One region of the Mesorhizobium silamurunense genome, then DNA from elsewhere that is predicted to be linked to it. Evidence: predicted binding sites of a transcription regulator. Region 1 holds the regulator's gene; each other region holds the start of a gene.
What was found. Region 1 encodes PhoB, which activates phosphate uptake and scavenging genes when phosphate is short. Its sites were predicted from a motif close to TGTCATNNANCTGTCAT; they were not measured.
Positions count from the first base shown of each region.

Region 1 (6,809 bases):
TGGGTGGTGATCCGCTCCGTCGCTTATCGCGCCGCGCTTTCCGGCATCGTCACCGGCATATTGCTGGCGATCGCCCGCATTTCGGGCGAGACGGCGCCACTGCTCTTCACCGCGCTCAACAATCAGTTCTGGTCGAGCAATCTCAACGCGCCGATGGCCAGCCTGCCGGTGACCATCTTCCAGTTTGCGCTCAGCCCCTATGAGGAATGGCAGCAGCTGGCCTGGACGGGCGCACTCATAATCACCCTGACGGTTCTCGGGCTGAGCATTTTCGCCCGCAGCCTTACCGGACGCAGAGAGGACAGATGAAACCGATGTTGTCCACCGACCTTAACGTAGCCGAGACGGCCGTCGAGAAGGCTAAGATCGAGGTCAAGAACCTCAACTTCTACTATGGCCAGTCGAAGGCGCTGAAGGACATCAACCTGTCGCTGCCGGAGCGCAGCGTCACCGCCTTCATCGGACCGTCGGGCTGCGGGAAGTCGACGCTGCTGCGCGTGCTGAACCGCATCTACGAACTTTACCCGAAGCAGAGCGCCGAGGGTCAGGTGCTGCTCGACGGCAAGAACATCCTCGACCGCTCGCAGGATCTCAATCTGCTCAGGACCAAGATCGGCATGGTGTTCCAGAAGCCGACTCCGTTCCCGATGTCTATCTACGAGAACATCGCCTTCGGCGTCAGGCTGTATGAGAAGATCAGCAAGGCCGAGATGGACAACCGCGTCGAGCAGGCGCTGAAGCGTGCGGCGCTTTGGAACGAGGTCAAGGACAAGCTCAATGCCAGTGGCCTCAGCCTCTCCGGCGGCCAGCAGCAGCGGCTCTGCATCGCCCGCACGGTAGCGGTGAAGCCGGAGGTCATCCTGCTCGACGAGCCGGCCTCGGCGCTCGATCCGCTGTCGACCGCCAAGATCGAGGAGCTGATAGACGAGCTGCAGGCCGACTACACGATCGTGATCGTCACCCACAACATGCAGCAGGCGGCGCGCGTGTCGCGGCAGACGGCGTTCATGTATCTCGGCGAGCTGGTCGAGTTCGACCGGACCGAGAAGATATTCACCTCGCCTCGCGAGAAGCGCACGCAGGACTACATCACCGGCCGCTTCGGCTGAGTTCATACGAGGACACAATCATGGCCCATACGGTCGCTTCCTTCGACGAGGATCTGAGGCAGATCAGCCAGCTCATCCGTGACATGGGCGATCTTGCCGGCTCGATGGTCGGCGCGTCGACCAAGGCTCTGCTGAACTCCGACAACGCGATGGCGCAGCGCGTGGTCTCCGACGATGCCATCATGGACGCGCGGCAGCGCGAGCTCGACGATCGCGCCATCACGCTGATCGCGAAACGCCAGCCGATGGCCGACGACCTGCGCAGCGTGGTCGGCGCGATCCGCATGGCCGGCGATCTCGAGCGCATCGGCGATCTTGCCAAGAATATCGCCAAGCGCGTCGGCTCCGTCGGCGTCAGCGCCGCGCCGCGCGACCTATCGCACTCCATCGACTCGATGGCGCAACTGGTGCTGATCCAGGTCCAGGGCGTGATCGAGGAATACACGGCGGGCGACGCCGCGGCGCTCGCCAAGCTCAGGAACGACGACGAGCGCATCGACGTCAAATACACCTCCGTCTTCCGCGAGCTGCTGACCTACATGATGGAGGATCCGCGCAACATCACGGCCTGCACGCATCTTCTGTTCTGCGCCAAGAATCTGGAGCGCATCGGCGACCATGTGACCAATATCGCCGAGAACGCCTACTATGTGCTGACCGGCACGCAATTGCCCGCGAACCGTCCGAAACAGGACGAAACGGCGATGTCGGCGCCGGCGGCCTGACAGCGAAGGTACCTGCTATATGATCGCGCCACGCATCATGGTGGTGGAGGACGAGGAGCCGCTGGGGGTGCTGCTCCGCTACAACCTCGAATCCGAGGGCTATCAGGTCGAGGTGGTTACCCGCGGTGACGAAGCCGAGATCCGCCTGCAGGAGAACGTGCCCGACCTTCTGGTGCTCGACTGGATGGTGCCGGCGGTTTCCGGCATCGAGCTTTGCCGGCGGCTCAGGATGCGGCCCGAGACAGAACGGCTGCCTATCATCATGCTGACCGCGCGCGGCGAGGAAAGCGACAGGGTGCGCGGCCTCTCGACGGGCGCCGACGATTACCTGGTCAAGCCGTTCTCGACGCCGGAATTCATGGCCAGGGTCAAGGCGCTGTTGCGCCGCGCCAAGCCGGAAGTGCTGTCCAGCGTGCTCAAGGTCGGCGACATCGTGCTCGACCGTGAATCGCACCGCGTCTACCGCAAGAAGAGCGAGATCAGGCTCGGCCCGACCGAGTTCCGGCTGCTCGAATTCATGATGCGCCATCCCGGCCGGGTGTTCTCGCGCAGCCAGTTGCTCGACAATGTCTGGGGCGAGACGATCTATATCGACGAGCGTACGGTCGACGTGCATGTCGGACGCCTGCGCAAGGCGGTCAACAACGGCCGCATGCCGGACGTGATCCGGACCATCCGCGGGGCGGGCTACGCGATCAGGGAAGATTAACGATGCGCTGATATGCAGGTGCGGCCGGCCTGCGACCAGCCCGTTTACCGACCGGATTTGATGATCTTCGCCTCGCGCACAAGCGAGTTCAGTTCAAGCCCATCGGGAAGATGAGTTCGAGCGCTTGATTTTCGGGAATGCCGGTATCTTTAACAAGCAGCTGAACGATAGCGTCGACCGGCTTGCTCCTCTCCGGCTCTATTGGCGAATAACAATAACGACCGTCGCGCGTTATCGTTCCGTAAGCATATTTTGATATTGAAAAACGCCGATCTGGATTTATAAAAATCGACGTTTCCCATTGCTTCCCTGAGGAGAGCTGCGATGGATAACGTCCGGAGAAACGAAGCCAAATCCCCCAAAATCGAAGTGATTGAAACCTGCGGCGAATGGTTCGTTCGGGTGATCGAGGATGGTGGAGAAGCCACCACCTCATTCGAGCTTGAGACCTTCGCTATGGTCTATGCCGCACCTCATTCGAGCTTGAGACCTTCGCTATGGTCTATGCCGAAGGCCAGCGATTACGACTTGGTCTAGAAAAGGTCTAGCCCGCACCGGGAGTAGCCGGCTACTCCCCGTGTATGGTCCGGCCTGCGATCCTGTGTCACCAGAAAGAAAGCAGGCCGGACCATCTGGTCAACCCGGACGGACGGGGCCGGTTCCATGCCAGCGGATGAACTCGACTTCCTTTCCTGGAAAATGCTGGCGTTGAGCCGCGACCATTTAAGTCGGGCTTCGGACTGGTACGGATTGAATCGCCTTTTCGAGCGGCGCTGTTGGTGGCAGAATATAGGCAGGGTTATCGAGGGCGGCTGTCATGCCTCTCTCAGGCCACGGCGGAGTGTTCGGTCCCGCTGATCTGGATACGCTCCAGCGGGTATTTGACAGGCTGTGCACCGAGCGCCGGCTAGCCCTAAAGGACAAAGATCAGAGAGAAGAACTCGCTCGGGATGTGATCGGCCTCTTTCAAGACGGCATCACAGATGAAGCCGATTTGTGGCGGGCGCTTTCAAAGCGTCGACGGGCATAGGGTTCACCCTGTCGCGCTGTGTCTCGTCTGTATACCCGGCGCTAAAATCTCCTGGTCGACGAAGGTCAGCGCGCGTATGGCGCAACCTTCGCGGATCAGCGGCAATTCGTTCGGCTCGGTGTCGAAGGAGATCGACTGCGAGTGCTGGCCGCCGGCGGTCTGGGCGATCGCCTCGCGCAGCGCCGGCTCTATCAGGTCGAAGGCCGCGGCGCTGACACCGACCATGGCGACCGGCGCCGGGTCGATGAGCGCGAACAGGCTGCCGAGGCCGAAGCCCAGCGCCTCGCCCGCCCGGCGATAGGCCGCGCGCTCCGGGCCGTCTTTCTCGCGCGCCTTGGCGGCGAGCGCGCGCATGTCGGCGTCGCCGACATCGACCGGCTCGGCGTCCTCGCTCATCCCCATGGCGCTGCGCCAGATGGCGTAGTTGCCAGCATAGGCCTCGACGCAGCCGCGGCGTCCGCAGCGGCAGAGCGCGCCGCCCGGACGGTGGATCATGTGGCCGAACTCGCCGCCTGAGGAATGCGTGCCGGTGAACAGGTCGCCCTTGAGCACCAGCCCCATGCCGATGCCATGCGAGAGCAGGATGGCGATGAAATTGTCGCGATAGCGGTCGGGGTCGCGCCATTGCAGCGCCACCGCCATCATGTTGCAGTCGTTCTCCATGGTGGCTGGAATGCCGAATTCCTTCTCCAGGATGTCGGCGAAGGGAATGTCGGTCAGCGGCGTGATCGGCGACCACAGCATGGCGCGAGCATGGGAATCGGTGATGCCCTGGATGCCCATGGCGAGGCGGGCGACGCTGGCGACATCGAGGTCCGGATCTTCCAGCCGGCGCCGGACGATCGCCGTGCATTCGCCGATCAGCTCGTCGCGCGGCATGGTCAGCGTGTCGAGGCGACGCTGCTCCTCGGCGATGACCTGGCCGGCATAGTCGATGACGGCGACGGAGAGGAAATTCAGCGACAGCACCACCGTCACTACCGCCGTCGCCTCGGGATTGAGGGCGAGGCCGACCTGCGGCCGGCCGCGCTTCAGCGACACGGTCTCGCTCGGCTTGCTCTCGGCGAGGATGCCTTCCTGGATCAGGTCCGCGGAGATCGCCGAAATGGTCGAGTGGCTGAGCCCGGTGGTCGCGGCGATTTCCGTGCGCGACGGCTGGCCGGCCCGGCGCACGGCCGAGAGCACCATGGCGCGATTGCGCCGGCGCAGGTCGTCGTGGCGGATTCCGACCGACATTTTTCCTTCCTTCCGGGCAGCGCGGCCTCTTTGATAATGCATGGGCCGTTGGCGACGCGCCAGATCGGTTCAGTTCCGGATATAGCTACCGAACCGCCCTGGATTCGCTTCATTCCGTTCCGATGGAAAGCGGTTCTGCGCTTCCCTCCGGAGCCGTTGCAGAATAGTGGCAGAAGCGGCCGAGACTGTCATTATTTATTGCGAGCCTCGAAATAAAGTTCGCGGCACCTCAAAAACCATCAGAATCGCAGTTGACAGCGCTTCCGCGTTGGATCAGTATTTTTTCGAGGCTCGAAAAAAAGCCTCTGTGCCGGCCTTCGGGCCAGTCTGGGTCGCGCCGCAAGGGCGCAGGGAGGAAATCATGAAGAGATTCGCAGCCGCCATACTGGCGGGTGTCGCCATGTCGTTGACACTGGCGTCGGTCGCAGAGGCAAAGGACAAGGTAATCGGCGTTTCGTGGTCGAATTTCCAGGAAGAGCGCTGGAAGACCGACGAAGCGGCGATGAAGAAGGCAATCGAAGCCGCAGGCGACAAGTATATCTCCGCCGACGCGCAGTCCAATCCGGGCAAGCAGCTGACCGACGTCGAGAGCCTGATCTCGCAGGGCGCCAACGCGCTGATCATCCTGGCGCAGGACGCCTCGGCGATCGGGCCGGCGGTGCAGAAGGCGCTGGACGAGGGTATTCCGGTCGTCGGCTACGACCGCCTGATCGAGAACAAGGACGTCTTCTATCTGACCTTCGACAACAAGGAAGTCGGCCGCATGCAGGCCCGCGAGGTGTTCAAGGTCAAGCCGGAAGGCAACTACGTCTTCATCAAGGGCTCGGGCGCCGATCCGAATGCGGATTTCCTGTTCGCGGGCTCGATGGAAGTGCTGAAGGAAGCCATCGACAGCGGCAAGGTCAAGAATGTCGGCGAGGCCTATACGGATGGCTGGCTGCCTGCCAACGCGCAGAAGAATATGGAGCAGTTCCTGACCGCCAACGACAACAAGGTCGATGCCGTCGTGGCGGCCAATGACGGCACCGCCGGCGGCGTCGTCGCGGCGCTGACGGCGCAAGGCCTGGCCGGCACCGTTCCGGTGTCGGGCCAGGACGGCGACCATGCCGCGCTCAACCGCATCGCGCTCGGCACGCAGACGGTGTCGGTGTGGAAGGATGCGCGCGAGCTCGGCAAGAACGCCGCCGAGATCGCCTCGCAGCTCGCCGACGGCAAGAAGATGGCCGACATCGCCGGCGCCAAGGACTTCACGACGCCCGGCGGCAACACCGTCAAGTCGCTGTTCCTGACCCCGGTCGCGATCACCAAGGACAATCTCAACGTCGTCATCGACGCCGGCTGGATCAAGAAGGACGAAGTCTGCGCGGGCGTTGCCGCGGGCGCAGTCGCGGTCTGCAACTAATCCGGCCGACAGCGGTCCAAAAACGAGCGCCGGCCCAAAACCGCGGCGCTCGTCCAAGGGCTTCCCGCTTCAACAAAGCCGGGAAAGCAAATAGCATCGTGGTCCGGCATCCGCGCCAGACGGCAGCCGGTGGGAGGATATCATGACCGATACGACCTCTGATACGCCGGCCAACCCGGCCGCGGATCGCGCGCGTGCTTCCGAACTCAGCGCCGTCGGCCGTTTCCTCAAGGCGACCGAACTCGACACCCGCATGCTCGGCATGGTCGGCGCGCTGCTGATCATCTGGATCGGCCTGCATGTCATTTCGAGCCTGCGGCTCGGCGTCAATCCGCTCGATTTCGACAGCCGCACGTTCCTTACACCGCGCAATCTGTGGAACCTGTCGGTGCAGACCTCGGCCGTGGCGATCATGGCCTCCGGCATGGTGCTGGTCATCGTCATGCGCAACATCGACCTCTCCGTCGGCTCGGCCGAGGGGCTGATCGGCATGGTCATGGGCTTCGCCCAGGTGCATTTCCTGGTGCGGATGGTCGGGCTCGAGCTCGGCAATCCGTGGATCTGGGTGCTGGCGCTGGCCATCGGGCTCGCGCTCGGG
Region 1 covers NZ_LPVS01000070.1:197,759-204,567, reverse strand. Annotated here, with positions in the region: gene pstA (phosphate ABC transporter permease PstA) at 1-309, shown strand, start outside; gene pstB (phosphate ABC transporter ATP-binding protein PstB) at 306-1,109, shown strand; gene phoU (phosphate signaling complex protein PhoU) at 1,127-1,834, shown strand; gene phoB (phosphate regulon transcriptional regulator PhoB) at 1,854-2,543, shown strand; gene AU465_RS20255 (hypothetical protein) at 2,868-3,080, shown strand; gene AU465_RS20250 (ROK family transcriptional regulator) at 3,577-4,809, opposite strand; gene xylF (D-xylose ABC transporter substrate-binding protein) at 5,171-6,211, shown strand; gene AU465_RS20240 (sugar ABC transporter permease) at 6,354-6,809, shown strand, end outside.

Region 2 (6,809 bases), on a different contig from region 1:
GGGTTCCATTCCATGTCGAGCACCGGCGGCATCGCCGACGGGTCTCTCGGGACATTGGCGATGAACCAGCGCGCCTGGGTGGCGGCCGGCGTGCAGAAATAGAAGAAATGATAGGCCGCGCGCGGGATTCCTGCGGCCTTGGTGCGTGACCAGTGCTCGTTGAAATAGTCATCGAAACGGTCGCCGCCCTCCGTCGCCTTGATGAAGGCGAAGGAGATGCCGCTGGCCTTGGCCGTCGGCCAGTCGACCGAGGCCTGGTATTTGGAGACGTCGGTGCCGTGGATGGCGTAGGTCCAGGGCGCGCCGCTGTCCCATTCATGCGGCTTGGAATCCTCGAAACGGGGCGCGCGCATCGCGACCGTCTGCGCTGACGGCGTCAGCGGCGAAAGATCCTCGACGGTCGAGCAGGCGCCCAACAGCGTAAGCATCAGGATGGCCGCAAGACGGCGCATGATATCCCCCGAGCCGGGATCAGCCGGCCGCTGATGGGTCCTTCATTGATGGTGGTCGCTTACGCGGGCCCCCTCCGGACGATCGCCCCACAGGACCGCCCATTCTTCACGCATGTCATTGTCCCAAAGCAGCTTGGCACTTTTGGGCGACATCCCTCCGTCATCGCCGAACATGGTTGATAATCCATTGACGGCGATCGACATCGGACATGATTTTGCGGAAGCAATGGCGGCAAATCGATGACATAAAGCGAGCCGGGAAATCCAAAGGGCGGGAAAAGATGCGGGCTGTCGTGAGGTTCATCAAATGGCTGCTGGGCCTGGTGGTGCTGGCGGTGGTCGCGCTCTTCGCCTGGCTTTATTTTGCGCCGCCCGAGCTGATCCGTGTCGGCTCCGGCTATTCGGCCAAGATCGTCTGCTCCAATGTGTTCATCGCCGGCCGCGACCCGAATGAAGTGCTGGCCGTCGACGTGCAGGCGCCGGGCCATCCACTGCTCAAGCTGATGAAAGTATCCGTCGATAAGGAAAGGGGGCTTGTTTCGGCGGGCCTGCTTTGGGTTCTGGGCAAGAGCCTCGCCGTCGAGCGCGACGGCGTCGGCTGCGCATCGGTTCCGGATGGCGACACCGGCAAGGCGCGGCAGACCGTCCTGCGTGTGGCACCGCCCGCTGCGACGACACAGCCAGATGCGCTCTGGCCCGACGGCGAGCGGGTGGATGCTTCGCAAAATCCGGAGGTTTCAACGATCGTCGACGATCCCGCCATGGCCGGGACCGGCGTGCGCGCGATCGTTGTGGTGAAGAACGGCCGTATCGTCGCGGAGCGCTATGGTGACGGCTTTTCGGCCAAGACGCCGCTGCTCGGCTGGTCGATGACCAAGACGGTGAATGCCGCGATCGTCGGCACGCTGATGAAGGACGGCAAGATGGCGCTCGACAACAAGGCCCTGTTCGCGCCGTGGAAGGCCGACGGGCGGGCGGCAATCAGCCTTGCCGACATGATGGCGATGTCGAGCGGGCTGGAATTCAACGAAGACTATGGCGACGTCGCCGACGTGACGCGCATGCTCTATCTCGAAGCGGACATGGCGGGCTTCGGCGAGGCCAAGCCGCTCACCGGCGAGGTCGGCAAGGTGTTCTCCTACTCGAGCGGCACGGCAGTGATGCTCTCGCGCCTGTGGCAGGACGCGGTCGGCGACAAGGCGAAAGCGCTGGCATGGCCGCGGACGGCGCTGTTCGAGCCGCTCGGCATGCACAGCGCGGTGCTCGAAACCGACGAACAGGGCACTTTCGTCGGCTCGTCCTATCTCTATGCCACGGCGCATGATTGGGCGCGCTTCGGCCAGTTCCTGCTGCAGGGCGGCGTCTGGAACAGCGCGCAGATCCTGCCGACCGGCTTCGTCGACTGGATGCGGCAGCCGGCGCCGGCCTCGAAAGTCTACGGCAAAGGCCAGGTCTGGATCGAGGGACCGGGCGATGAGGAAAGTCCCGGCGCGGGTGCCGCCGCCGGCCTGCCCAAGGATACCTATTGGATGGAGGGCCATGACGGCCAGACGGTGGCCATCGTGCCATCAGAGCAACTGGTGGTGGTGCGCCTCGGGTTGACGCCGGCCAAGCTCGGCTACCGGCCGCAGACGATGGTGGCAGCGCTGGTGAAGGCCCTACATCAGTAGGAGCCCGCCTACTTTCGAGCGCCGATCACGCCCAGCCAGGCATAGCCGCGATAAAGCGTTCTGAAACGGAAGGTTGCGCCGGTCCGCTCGGATTCCGATTCAAGGACGTCGCGCAGCGAGGCGCGCGGCTCGACATGGAATTTTCGCAGCCAGCCGCGCAGCAGGGCGCGGAACCAGCGCGGCAGGCCTTCCTGCTGGCCGAAATCGACGACATGCAGCGAACCGCCGGGCGCAAGCGAAGCCAGTGCTGCCGTGACGGTCTTTTCCCAGCCAGGAATCATCGACAGCGAATAGGACACGAAAACGCGGTCGAACCGCGCGGTGCCGAAAAGCGCCTTGGCGTCGAAGTCGGTGGCGTCACCGCGCGCGAGGTTGACCTTCGCTGCCAGACCTTCACGGGCTATCGCGGCATTCGCCGTCTCCAGCATTTCTGCCGAGATGTCGAGGCCGAAGAAGCGGGCATCCGGATAGCGGCGGGCGGCCAGCACGATGTTGCGGCCGGTGCCGCAACCGAGCTCGAGCACGCTGCCGCCTGACGGCACGTCGAGGCCGGCGATCAGCCGGTCGCGGCCGAGCAGATAGAATTTGCGGGTGAGGTCGTAGATGTGGCGCTGCCAGCGATAGACGCCGTCCATCAGTTCGGCATGGCTGGCCGGCAGTTCCGTCGTGCTCATGCCGCGCGCTTCACATAAAGATGGAAGCCGCCATAGATCGCTGAGCGGTCCCTGGCCGAGAATTCGCGCGAAGCCTCGTTCTCATAGTGCCACTGGTCGAGCAGGGAATTGGAGACGCGGCCCGGTAGCAGACTGGGCTCGGCCGCGGTGCGGAAGATCACGCGGGCGCCGACCGAGGCCGTGCGGGTGATCTCGGTCCACAAATCGTTAAGCAGGTCGTCGGTCATCCAGTCCTGCGCATCGAGCAGGACGAAGCGGTCGACCGAGCCAGCGTCCTTGCCGGCCAGGAACTTGATCAGATTTGCATGATGGATGGCGACGCGATCGATGTTGGTGCGGATCGTCTTGTAGTTGCGCTGTTCCAGATAGGCGGGAAGGGCAGCTTCGCCGGGCTCCGGGTAACGGCGGGCAAACGCCTGCCAGGCGAAATAGTTGTTTTTCAGCGGGAAGTCGCAGGCGAGCTTTTCCAGCCGCGCCTTCAAGACGCTCGCCATCGAGCCGTCGCCGGAGGTGATCAGCGAGTCGTACTGCGCCGGCGGGATGCCGAGACCGAACAGCGAGGCCTTGCGCGATGTCGCCCAGCGCAGGAGCTTTCTGTCGAAGACCGGCGCCAATTCCTCGTTGAAGAAGCGACGCTGCTCGCCGATGTTCTCGGCCTTCATGATGCCGGCCGGATCGACACCGAACAGTTTTGCCACCCGATGGCCCATGGCGATGAAAAGGCCAAGCAGGCCGGTCTGATAGAAGTTGCGGTCGAAGACCGAGATACGGCGCCTGCCACGCCAGTTCCTACGCTCCCAGTAGTGGCGGCTGACCGGATCGAGATGCGGTGCGATGAAGCGGTCGTAGGCTTCCGAATTGTGGCTGGTGTCGGCGGCGCCGAAGAAACGAAACAGGTCGCCCTGCGAGGGCAGATGGCGAACCGCTTCCAACTTCATGCGGTTCAGCGCGACGTGCGCGGCGTTGAGGTCGACCGCATCGATCCGGGCCGGCGAGCGGGTGAGGTAAGCCAGGATGTTGCAGCCGCCTGACGCGATTGTGACGATCCGATGCCCGGCGCCGAGCTGCATGGCGTCCATGTCGACATCGGGGTCTTCCCAGATCTGCGGATAGACGAGGCCGGAGAACAGGAAGGCGAAAAGCCGCTCGGAAATGCCGTCCTTCGACAATGCGCTGTTCTGATAGACCGCTTTTCCAACTTCCTTGCCGCGCCGAAAAACGAGTTCTCCCGAGACATCCGACATGGCGAAGTGATTCCCCGTTTGCGTTGGCGCAAGCGGGTAGCGCAGCGTTGTGACAGGCGGGTGACAGGCTGTTGACGTTAAAGCGCGTCGCGCTGAAACGGATTCGGGCGACGTGCTTTAGGTCTTTGTTTTTATGCATCTCGTTTTCGCAAAACCGCTGCACTCTTTTGCGCAACATGCATTAAGTTGACGCCTTCCTTACGCCTTGCCGAATCCGCCGGGCGTCGGCGTGATGACGATGACGGCCTCGCCGGCATCGAGCGTCGTCTGGTCGCAGGCCTTCAGCACGTCGACCGAGCCGTCGTTGCGTCTGACCTTGGTCGAGCCTGCCTCGCCATCGCCGCCGCCGTCGAGACCCTGCGGCGGCCGGTTGCGGTGCGAGGAGAGGATGGCGCACTCCATCATCTCCAAGAAGCGGATGGTGCGCTTGGTGCCGTCGCCGGCGTTCCATTTGCCCTTGCCGCCGGAGCCCTCGCGGATGTGGAAGTCCTCGAGCACGACAGGGAAGCGCAATTCCAGCACCTCCGGATCGGTGAGTCGCGAATTGGTCATGTGCGTGTGGACGCCGGAAGTGCCGGCAAAGCCGCGGCCGGAATTCATCCGGCCGGCCGGCGAGCCGGAGCAGATCGTTTCGTAATACTGGTATTGCTTGTTGCCGAAGGTGAGGTTGTTCATCGTGCCTTGCGCGTTGGCCATCGCGCCCATGGCGCCGAACAGCGCGTTGGTGACATGCTGCGAGGTCTCGACATTGCCGGCGACGACCGCGGCCGGGTAGGCGGGCTTCAGCATGCAGCCGTCGGGAATGACGATGTTGATCGGCCGCAGACATCCGGCATTCATCGGGATCATGTCCTCGACCATGACGCGGAAGGCATAGAGCACGGCGGCTCGCGCCACCGGCTCCGGCGCGTTGAAATTGTTCTTCATCACGGGCGAAGTGCCGGTGAAATCGACCGTCGCCTGGCGCTTTTCCCGGTCGATAGTGATCTTCACCTTGATCGCCTGGCCGGTGTCGGTGGGGTATTCGTAGTCGGAGCTGTCGGGCAGCCGTTCCAGCACACGGCGCACGCTCTCGGCGGCATTGTCCTGGACATGGCCCATATAGGCCTCGACGACATCGAGGCCGAAATGCCCGACCATCTTGCGCAACTCCGCCACGCCTTTTTCATTGGCGGCGATCTGCGCCTTGAGGTCGGCGATGTTCTGCGCGGGATTGCGGGCGGGGTAGGGATGGTCGGTCAGGAGCGCCTCGAGCTCCTTCTCGCGGAAGCGGCCGCGATCGACGATGCGGAAATTGTCGAACAGCACCCCTTCCTCGTCGACGGTGGTGGCTAAAGGCGTCATCGAGCCCGGCGCCGTGCCGCCGACGTCGGCGTGGTGCCCGCGCGAGGCTGCCCAGAACAGGATTTCCTTGCGGGCGTCATCGAATACCGGCGTCACCACAGTGATATCGGGCAAATGCGTGCCGCCATTGTAAGGCGCGTTGAGCGCGAAGACGTCGCCCGGATGGATATCGCCCGAATTCAGGCGGATGACGGTTTCGACCGAGCGGTCCATGGATCCCAGATGCACCGGCATGTGCGGCGCGTTGGCGACCAGCGCGCCGTGACGGTCGAACACGGCGCAGGAGAAATCCAACCGCTCCTTGATGTTGACGGAATAGGCGGTGTTCTGCAGCGTCACGCCCATCTGCTCCGCGATCGACATGAAAAGGTTGTTGAAGACCTCCAGCATCACCGGATCGGCCTCGGTGCCGAGCGCCGCCTGCCGGCGTTTCTTTTCGATGCGGCGCAACAGGACATGGTTCAGGGCCGTGATCATGGCCTGCCAGCCCGGTTCGACGACGATGGTCTGGTTCGGCTCGATGACGAGGGCGGGACCCGCCACCTTATGGCCGGGCTTCAGATCCTCGCGCCGGAAGATACCGGCATCACGCCAGGCGCCGTCGGCGAAGAATTGCCGGGTCTGCCAGGGGCTTGCCGCCTTGTCTTCGAGGCTTGATTCATTTTCGTCGCGCGCAGCGGTCCCGACATCGCTGCCTTCGACGCCAACCGCCTCGATGATCATAGGCTTGTTTTCGTAGACGAAGCCGAATTGGGCCTTGTGGGCGGCCTCGAAATCGCTTCTGGCGCGGAAAATCGAGCCATGCTCGAAATTCACCGGCAAAGTCGTGTCCGTGCCGTCATAACGGATCTGCAGGACCGGTCTCGAGGCGATGGCGGCTTCCGCAATGCCTTGCGCCGCAAGTTCGGCGACGACACTTTGGCGCAAAGCCGCAATCAGTTCTTCGATCGAGGAGCGGGACTCTTCGGCGAGCGGCTTCAGCAGCGCCTGCTGGCGCGAGGCAAAAACTGTCGACAGCCCGATGCCGTAAGCCGAAAGCAGGCCCGAGAAGGGATGGATGAGCACCGCTTCCATGCCGAGCGCATCTGCGACCAGGCAGGCATGCTGGCCGCCGGCGCCGCCGAAGCAGTTCAAGAGATATTCGGTGACATCGTAGCCGCGCTGCACCGAAATCTTCTTGATGGCGTTGGCCATGTTCTCGACGGCGATGGTGACGAAGCCCTCGGCCACCGCTTCCGGCGAGCGCCCATCGCCGATCTCGGTAGCGAGCGCCGCGAATTCTTCGCGCACGGTGCCGACGTCGAGCGGCTGGTCCTGGCCGGGACCGAAGATCGCCGGGAAGACATCGGGCTGCAGCTTGCCGAGCATCACATTGGCGTCGGTGACGGCGAGCGGCCCGCCACGTCGGTAAGCGGCCGGGCCGGG
Region 2 covers NZ_LPVS01000010.1:46,863-53,671, reverse strand. Annotated here, with positions in the region: gene AU465_RS01180 (glycoside hydrolase family 25 protein) at 1-452, opposite strand, end outside; gene AU465_RS01175 (hypothetical protein) at 495-656, opposite strand; gene AU465_RS01170 (serine hydrolase domain-containing protein) at 734-2,122, shown strand; gene AU465_RS01165 (class I SAM-dependent methyltransferase) at 2,131-2,796, opposite strand; gene AU465_RS01160 (BtaA family protein) at 2,793-4,040, opposite strand; gene AU465_RS01155 (hydantoinase B/oxoprolinase family protein) at 4,239-6,809, opposite strand, start outside.
Region 2: a site for PhoB is predicted at 4,090-4,106, ahead of AU465_RS01160 (BtaA family protein). Genes of this name have one in related genera too.

Region 3 (6,809 bases), on a different contig from region 1:
TGCCCGAAGACCAGACCGTAGCCGCGGGTGAATTGCGGCGGCGCCTTGGCCGAGCCCCTGAACTGGTTGACCATCTGGCACTCGGTGACGCGGATGGATCCCAGCGGCACGGCGAAAGGCAGTTCCGGCACGTCGAGTTCCAGCTCGACCTCGCCGATGCGCACTTCGCCGACGAAGGGGTGGTTGCGGGCATAGCCGCGCTGCGTCGAATAGCCGAGCGCGAGCAGGAAGCCTTCGTCGCCGCGCGACAGCGCCTGCAGGCGGATGTCGCGCGCCATCGGGAACTGCAGCGGCTCGCGGGTGATGTCGCCGGGCACATGGTCCAGCGGCATGTCGCCATCGGCTTCGATCAGGCCTTCGTGGGCGAGGATCGAGGAGACGCGCGGCATGGCCTCCGCTCCGGCTTCGCGTTGCGCGGGCGCCTCGACATCGGCGCCGGCGGCAAGCTCCGGATCGAGCAGCCGGTGGGTATAGTCGAAGGTCGGGCCGAGCACCTGGCCGCCGGGCAGGTCCTTGTAGGTCGCCGACACGCGCCGCTCGATCTGCATGGCGCCGGTGTCGACTGGGCTGGTATAGCCAAAGCGCGGCAACGTGGTGCGGTAGGCGCGCACCAGGAAGATCGCTTCGATCATGTCGCCGCGCGCCTGGACGACGGCCAAAGCCGCGAGCTCGCGGTCATAGAGCGAGCCTTCGCTCATCACCCGGTCGACGCCGAGCGCCAACTGCTCGACGATCTGGTCGAGGCGCAGCGCCGGCACCGAGCGGTCGCCGCGGCGGCGGTCAGCCAGCAGGCGATGGGCGTTGGCAATTGCGGCTTCGCCGCCTTTCACCGCGACATACATGTCATGCCTCCATCGTCTTGATGAGGGTGGTGCGCGGCAAGCAGGCGAGGTGGCCGGGTGCCGCCAGGATGATGTCGACGCCGCGCGGGAAACGCTGGTTGTTCTGCTTCCACTGCTCGACGAAATGGCGCGGCATGCCTGTCGGCGCGATCATCGATGTCTTCTCGATGCCGGGTCCTTCGAGCAGCAGCGACGGACCGGAGGCGAGATCGTCGACCAAAAGGATCAGCGTCGTTGAGCGGTCGGGATATTCTTGCGTGCCTTGCGAAAAGCCGTCGAGCGCCGCCATCTCCGCCGGGTTGGCGACAAACGCGAAATGCGCGTCGGGGGGCGTGTTGGCCAAGGGCGCGCCGGTGTGAAAACCGAGCCAGGCCTTTACGGAAGCTTCGGCCTGCAGCCGCGGGTCGAGCCAGATCGGCGTGTCGTTGTCGCAGAGCGCCAGCACCACGGCGCCGGCAGTCGCCGACAGCGGCGCCGGCGGATGGGCGAGCGAAGACAGCGCCTGGACGCTGCCCGGGCGCGCCATGGCATCCATGATGGCGCGGAATACGGCCTGGGCGTTGAAGACGGGATCGGCGAAGCCGCCCTCGATCGATTGCGTGGCGATATCCATCAGTCCTCTCCGCGCACCATGGTGAAGAAATCCACTTTCGTGGCCGCCGTCTCGCCGCGCCGCGTCTCGCGCGCCGCCTCGAGTGCAGCGCGCAACGGCACGACGAGCTTGGTCTCGACCGCTTCGCGATGGGCCGAGTCCTGCCAGAGCGCGTCGGCGATCGCCGCGAGCTTCGCCTTCTTCTTGTCGCGGCCGAGCGCATAGGAATGGCCGACCTGTCCGGACGGCAGCCGCACCGTGGCGCGGGTGACGGTCGCCTCGCCGACATCGAAGGGTGCGCCGCCGCCGCCGATCCGCCCGCGCACCGTCACCAATCCGGTTGCCGGGCCGCGCAGCAGTTCGGCTTCCGAGGGCAGGCCGGAGCCGCTCCAAAGCCGCGCGATCTCATCGGGCGCTGCGTGCGCCAGCGTCGCCATCACAGCCTTCCGCTCGGCCTGCTCGCGCGCTTCCTGTCCTCGCATCGCTTTCGCTCCTCGCATAGATAATTTGTCTATTGATATAGACAACTATACAAATTATACTCACCAGTTAGCGGGAGTCCATGACGGGTGGATGACAAGAGGCGCAAAAGTTAGCGGGAAGACGTTGGGGTGGGGAGATGATCGGGCTGGCGAGCAGCATCGAGAGGCGCAACGGCGTATCGCTGTGGCGGCAGATCGCCGACAGGATCCTGCAGGGAATCGCGAATGGCGATTTCGTGGAGAATGCGGCGCTGCCGCCTGAGGTTGCGCTGGCAGAGCGCTACGGCGTCAACCGCCACACGGTGCGCAACGCCATTGCCGCGCTGGTGCAGGAAGGCGTGCTGAGGGCCGAGCAGGGGCGCGGCACCTTCGTCTTGTCGCGCAAGCGTCTGTCCTATCCGATCGGCGCGCGCACGCGCTTTTCGACAGGGCTTCAGGGCCAGACGACCGAACGCCATATCGCCTTGCTTTCGTCATCGACGGAGCCGGCCAACCGGCGCATCGCCGAGGCGCTCGGCATTGCCAGAGGATCCGCCGTGATCCGTCTGGAAACGCGCGGCGAGGCCGACGGGCATCCGGTGTCGCGGGCGACGACATGGTTCGACGCCAAGCGCTTTGCCGGCATCGAGACGACGATGGCTGAGACGGGATCGATCACCGCCTCGCTCAAGCGCTTCGCCATCAACGATTATCTGAGGCACTCAACGGTGCTGTCGGCGCGTCACGCCGATGCGGACGACCTTGCCGATCTCGACCTCCAGCCCGGCGCCATCGTGCTGGTCACCGTTGCCGTGAACGTCACGCTCGACGGCCAGCCGATCCAGTTCGCCGAGTCGCGTTTCCCGGCGGAGAGGGTGGAGCTCAAGCTGTCGGTCAACGATTAGTCGCGTCTCACCCGACCTCGATGACGGCCTTGATCAGCCCGGATTTCTCATGCGCCCATCGCGCAAGATCACGTGGTGTTTCGCCAAGCGTCGTGCGATGCGTGACGAGCTTCGCCAGCGGCACGGCGCCGTTCCGGATCGAGGCGGCGACGTGGTCGAAATCGGCACGGAGCGCATTGCGGCTGCCGACCAGGGTCATCTCACGCTTGTGGAATTCGGGGTCGGAGAAGGTGATGTCGTCCTTGACGACGCTGACCAGCACCAGTGTGCCGCCATGCGCGACATGGGCGAAGGCCGATTGCACCGACTGCGTGTTGCCGGTGGCGTCGAACACGATGTCGAAGCCTTCGCCGCCGGTCGCCTGCCGCACCGGTTCGGCCGCCGGCGCTTTCGAGCCGTCGAGCGCGGCAAAACCCAGCTCGCTTTCGGCGAAACGGAGCCGCTCGGTGCTCATGTCGAGCAGGCCGACGTCGAGCCCGGCGATGCGTGCAAACAGCGCCGTGCCGAGGCCGATCGGACCGGCGCCGATGACCAGCGTGCGCTGGCCGGGCGCGCCAAGCGACCGCCGCACGGCGTGCGCGCCGATCGCCAGGAATTCGACCGCCGCCGCATCGGCCAGCGAGAGGCCGTTTGCCGGGTAAAGGTTTTGCGCCGGCACCAGGACCTCGTCGCACATGGCGCCGTCGCGATGCACGCCCAGCACCTCGATGCTGACGCAGCAATTCGGCTTGCCGTGCCGGCAGGCGATGCACTTGCCGCAGGCGAGATAGGGATTGATGATCACAGGTTCGCCGACGGCGAGGACGACGCCTTCACCTCTCTCCACGACCGTGCCCGAGACCTCATGGCCCATGATGCGCGGATAGGCGAGGAAAGGGTGCTTGCCTTCGAAGATGTGGTAGTCGGTGCCGCAGATGCCGACATGGCTGACCGCCACCCGCGCCCAGCCGGCAGGCGGCGTCCCCGGCGCCGGGCGGTGCTCGAGAACAAGATCGCCGGGCGAGCGGCAGACGACGGCTTTCATGCGCAAATCCAGTATTTGCTAGACCGCCGGCCGGTGGCTGAGCCGGGCCGGCGCTCATGTTTCAAAGATGGTTCACTTGCCGCGACGGCGCAGGCCGTCGAAATAAACGATGACGATGATCAGCAGGCCGGTGATGACGCGCTGCCAGAAGGTGTTGACGTTGAGCAGGTTGGCGCCGTTGTTGATCGTCGAAAGGATGAAGGAGCCGATCAGCGGGCCGTGCACCGAGCCTATGGCGCCGAACAGCGAGGTGCCGCCGATTACCGACGAGGCGATGGCCTGCAGTTCATAGGTGTCGCCCTGCGTCGGGTTGCCGATGCCGATGCGCGATGCGAGCAGCACGCCGACGAAAGCGGCGAGCAGGCCGGACAGGATATAGGCCATGAAGATGGTGCGCGGGACGTTGACGCCCGACAGGCGCGCGGCCTCCGCATTGGAGCCGACCGAGAACAGATAGCGGCCCCAGCGCGTGTGATGCAGGAAGACATAGGACGGTATGGCGACCAGAATCACCATCCAGAAGAGATAGGGGATGCCGAGCAGCGAGCCGCGCGAGAAGGCCTGGAACGGATCGCTGTTGATCGAGATCGAGTTGCCGTTGGTCATCAGCAAGCCGATGCCGCGCAGCGAGGTCATGGTGGCCAGCGTGATGATGAAGGGCGGCAGACCCATCTTGACGATGCCGAAGCCATGGAACAGGCCGATGGCGACGCCGGCCAGCAAGGTGATCAGCACGGCCGCCCAGATCGGCCAGCCGGCATTGATCAACAGCGCAACAATGACGGTGGTGAAGCCGACGACGGCGCCAACCGAGAGGTCGATGCCGCCGGTGATGATGACGAAGGTCTGGCCGACCGCGAGGATGGCGATCAGCGAACCCTGGCGCAAAAGGTTGGTGATGTTGAGCGCCGTGGCGAAGGAAGGCGTGGCGACAGCCAGCACGACCCACATCAGCAGCAACAGGCCAAGCAGCGTCAGCCCGAACAGGGCATTGAAATTGCGCTTGGGTTTTTCGGCGGCGATCGCCTCGGTGGTCATTTTTGTCCTCCCGATTTTTCTTGTTTCTCGGCCAGTGCCTGACCCAAAATGTCCTCGTGGCTTGCGGTGCGGAAACCATGCGTGGCGACCAGCTTGCCGCGCCGGAACACGTGCAGCGTGTCGGCCAGCTCATAGACCTCGGGCAGATAGGACGAGATCAGGATGATGCCGGCGCCCTTGGACAGAAGCGTCGAGAACAGGCGATAGATCTCGGCCTTGGTGCCGACATCGACGCCGACCGTCGGCTCGTCGAAGATGAACAGCTTGGCGCCGTGCGCCAGCCACTTGCCGATGACGATCTTCTGCTGGTTGCCGCCCGAGAGGCTGGAGGCGAGCGCATTGCGCGTCGGCGTCTTAATGCGCAGGTCGGCGATCTGGCGGTCGGCCTCGGCCTTCTCCTTCGCATTGGAGATCAGAAGATTGTTCGAGATGCGCTTGTAGATCGGCAGGTTGAGGTTCATGCCGACCGGCAGGTTGAGGCAAAGGCCCTGGTCACGGCGGCTTTCCGGCGCCAGCGCCATGCCGAGCCGGATCGCATCGTGCTCGGAGTTGACCTGCACCTCCTTGCCTTGCCACAGGATCTGGCCGGCCGACTTCCTGTGGCGGCCATAGAGCGTGGTGACGAACTCGCTGCGGCCGGCGCCGATCAGGCCGTAGAGGCCGACGATCTCGCCGGCGCGGACGGTCACCGAGACGTTTTCGAAACCCCTGCCGGAAAGGTTCCTTGTCTCGACGATCGTCGTTCCCGGCGTGAAATGCTCCTTGTGGTAGATCTGTTCGATCGAGCGGTTGATCATCAGCTTGACCAATTCCGGCTCGCTGGTCTCGGCGATGTTGCGGGTGCCGACAAGGGTGCCGTCGCGCAGCACTGAGACGCGGTCTGCGAGCTCGAACACTTCCTCCATGCGATGGCTGATATAGATGATAGTGACGCCTTCGCCCTTCAGCCGGCGGATCAGCTTGAAGAGCTGGTCGGCTTCCTTGCGGGTGAGATAGGCGGTCGGCTCGTCGAAGATCAGGAATTTTGTGCCGCGCACGGTGGCGCGGGCGGCGGCGATCAGCTGCTGCTGGCCGATGGTGAGGTCGCCGAGCATGACATGCGCCGGCAGGTCGAAGCCGAGGCCGTCGATGATCTTCTGCGCCTCTTTCACCATCGCGCGCTGCTGCAACAGGCCGAAGCGGGAATTCTCCTCGCCGAGGAACATGTTGGCGGCGACGGTGAGGTGGCGGCACAGCACGACCTCCTGGTGGACGGCATTGATGCCGAGCGCCATCGCCTCGTGGGGCGTGGCGAGCGCCTCGGGCTTGCCTTCCCAGATGACCTCGCCGGAGGTGCGCGGCATGACGCCGGTGAGCAACTTGATGAGCGTCGATTTGCCGGCGCCGTTCTCGCCGACGATGGCGTGGATCTCGGCTGCCTTGAAGGCAAGGTTCACCGGTTTCAGCGCATGCGTGCCGGGATAGCGCTTTTCGAGCCCATTGAGTTCCAGGATCGTCCTGCCGGGCTCCAGCGTGGGTGCGGGGTGCAGTTCCTGCGCCGTCGACGTCATGACAGTCCTCCCAGATTGATCTCAACCGTTGGGTACGCGGCGATGCGTCTGGCGTGCATCTTGAAGGCGAAGCCTAAAGCGGTTCAGCTTCTAATGAAACGCCGACCCGCTTTAGGAGTTTGTACTCGCGCAATTCCGGACGGAACACGGCTTCGCACTTTTTCTGGAATTGCTCCGTAGCAAGCCGGCGAATTTCCAAGCCTTTCCGCGGCGGATGTTTCCGGGGCGTCGCGGCCCCGGAAACGATTGGCGCGATGCCGCTCAGTTGAGCTTCGGGTTGAGCAGCGCGTCGATCTTCGGATCCTTCATGTTGTCCTTGGTGACGAGGTTGGCGCCGGTGTCGACATTGGCCTCGACCTTCTCGCCCTTCGAGGCGGCGAGCGCGGTCTTCACGCCG
Region 3 covers NZ_LPVS01000079.1:22,547-29,355, reverse strand. Annotated here, with positions in the region: gene AU465_RS22490 (carbon-phosphorus lyase complex subunit) at 1-842, opposite strand, end outside; gene phnH (phosphonate C-P lyase system protein PhnH) at 844-1,455, opposite strand; gene phnG (phosphonate C-P lyase system protein PhnG) at 1,455-1,916, opposite strand; gene phnF (phosphonate metabolism transcriptional regulator PhnF) at 2,054-2,800, shown strand; gene AU465_RS22470 (zinc-binding alcohol dehydrogenase family protein) at 2,808-3,824, opposite strand; gene AU465_RS22465 (ABC transporter permease) at 3,897-4,862, opposite strand; gene AU465_RS22460 (sugar ABC transporter ATP-binding protein) at 4,859-6,412, opposite strand; gene AU465_RS22455 (ABC transporter substrate-binding protein) at 6,674-6,809, opposite strand, start outside.
Region 3: a site for PhoB is predicted at 1,997-2,013, ahead of phnF (phosphonate metabolism transcriptional regulator PhnF). Genes of this name have one in related genera too.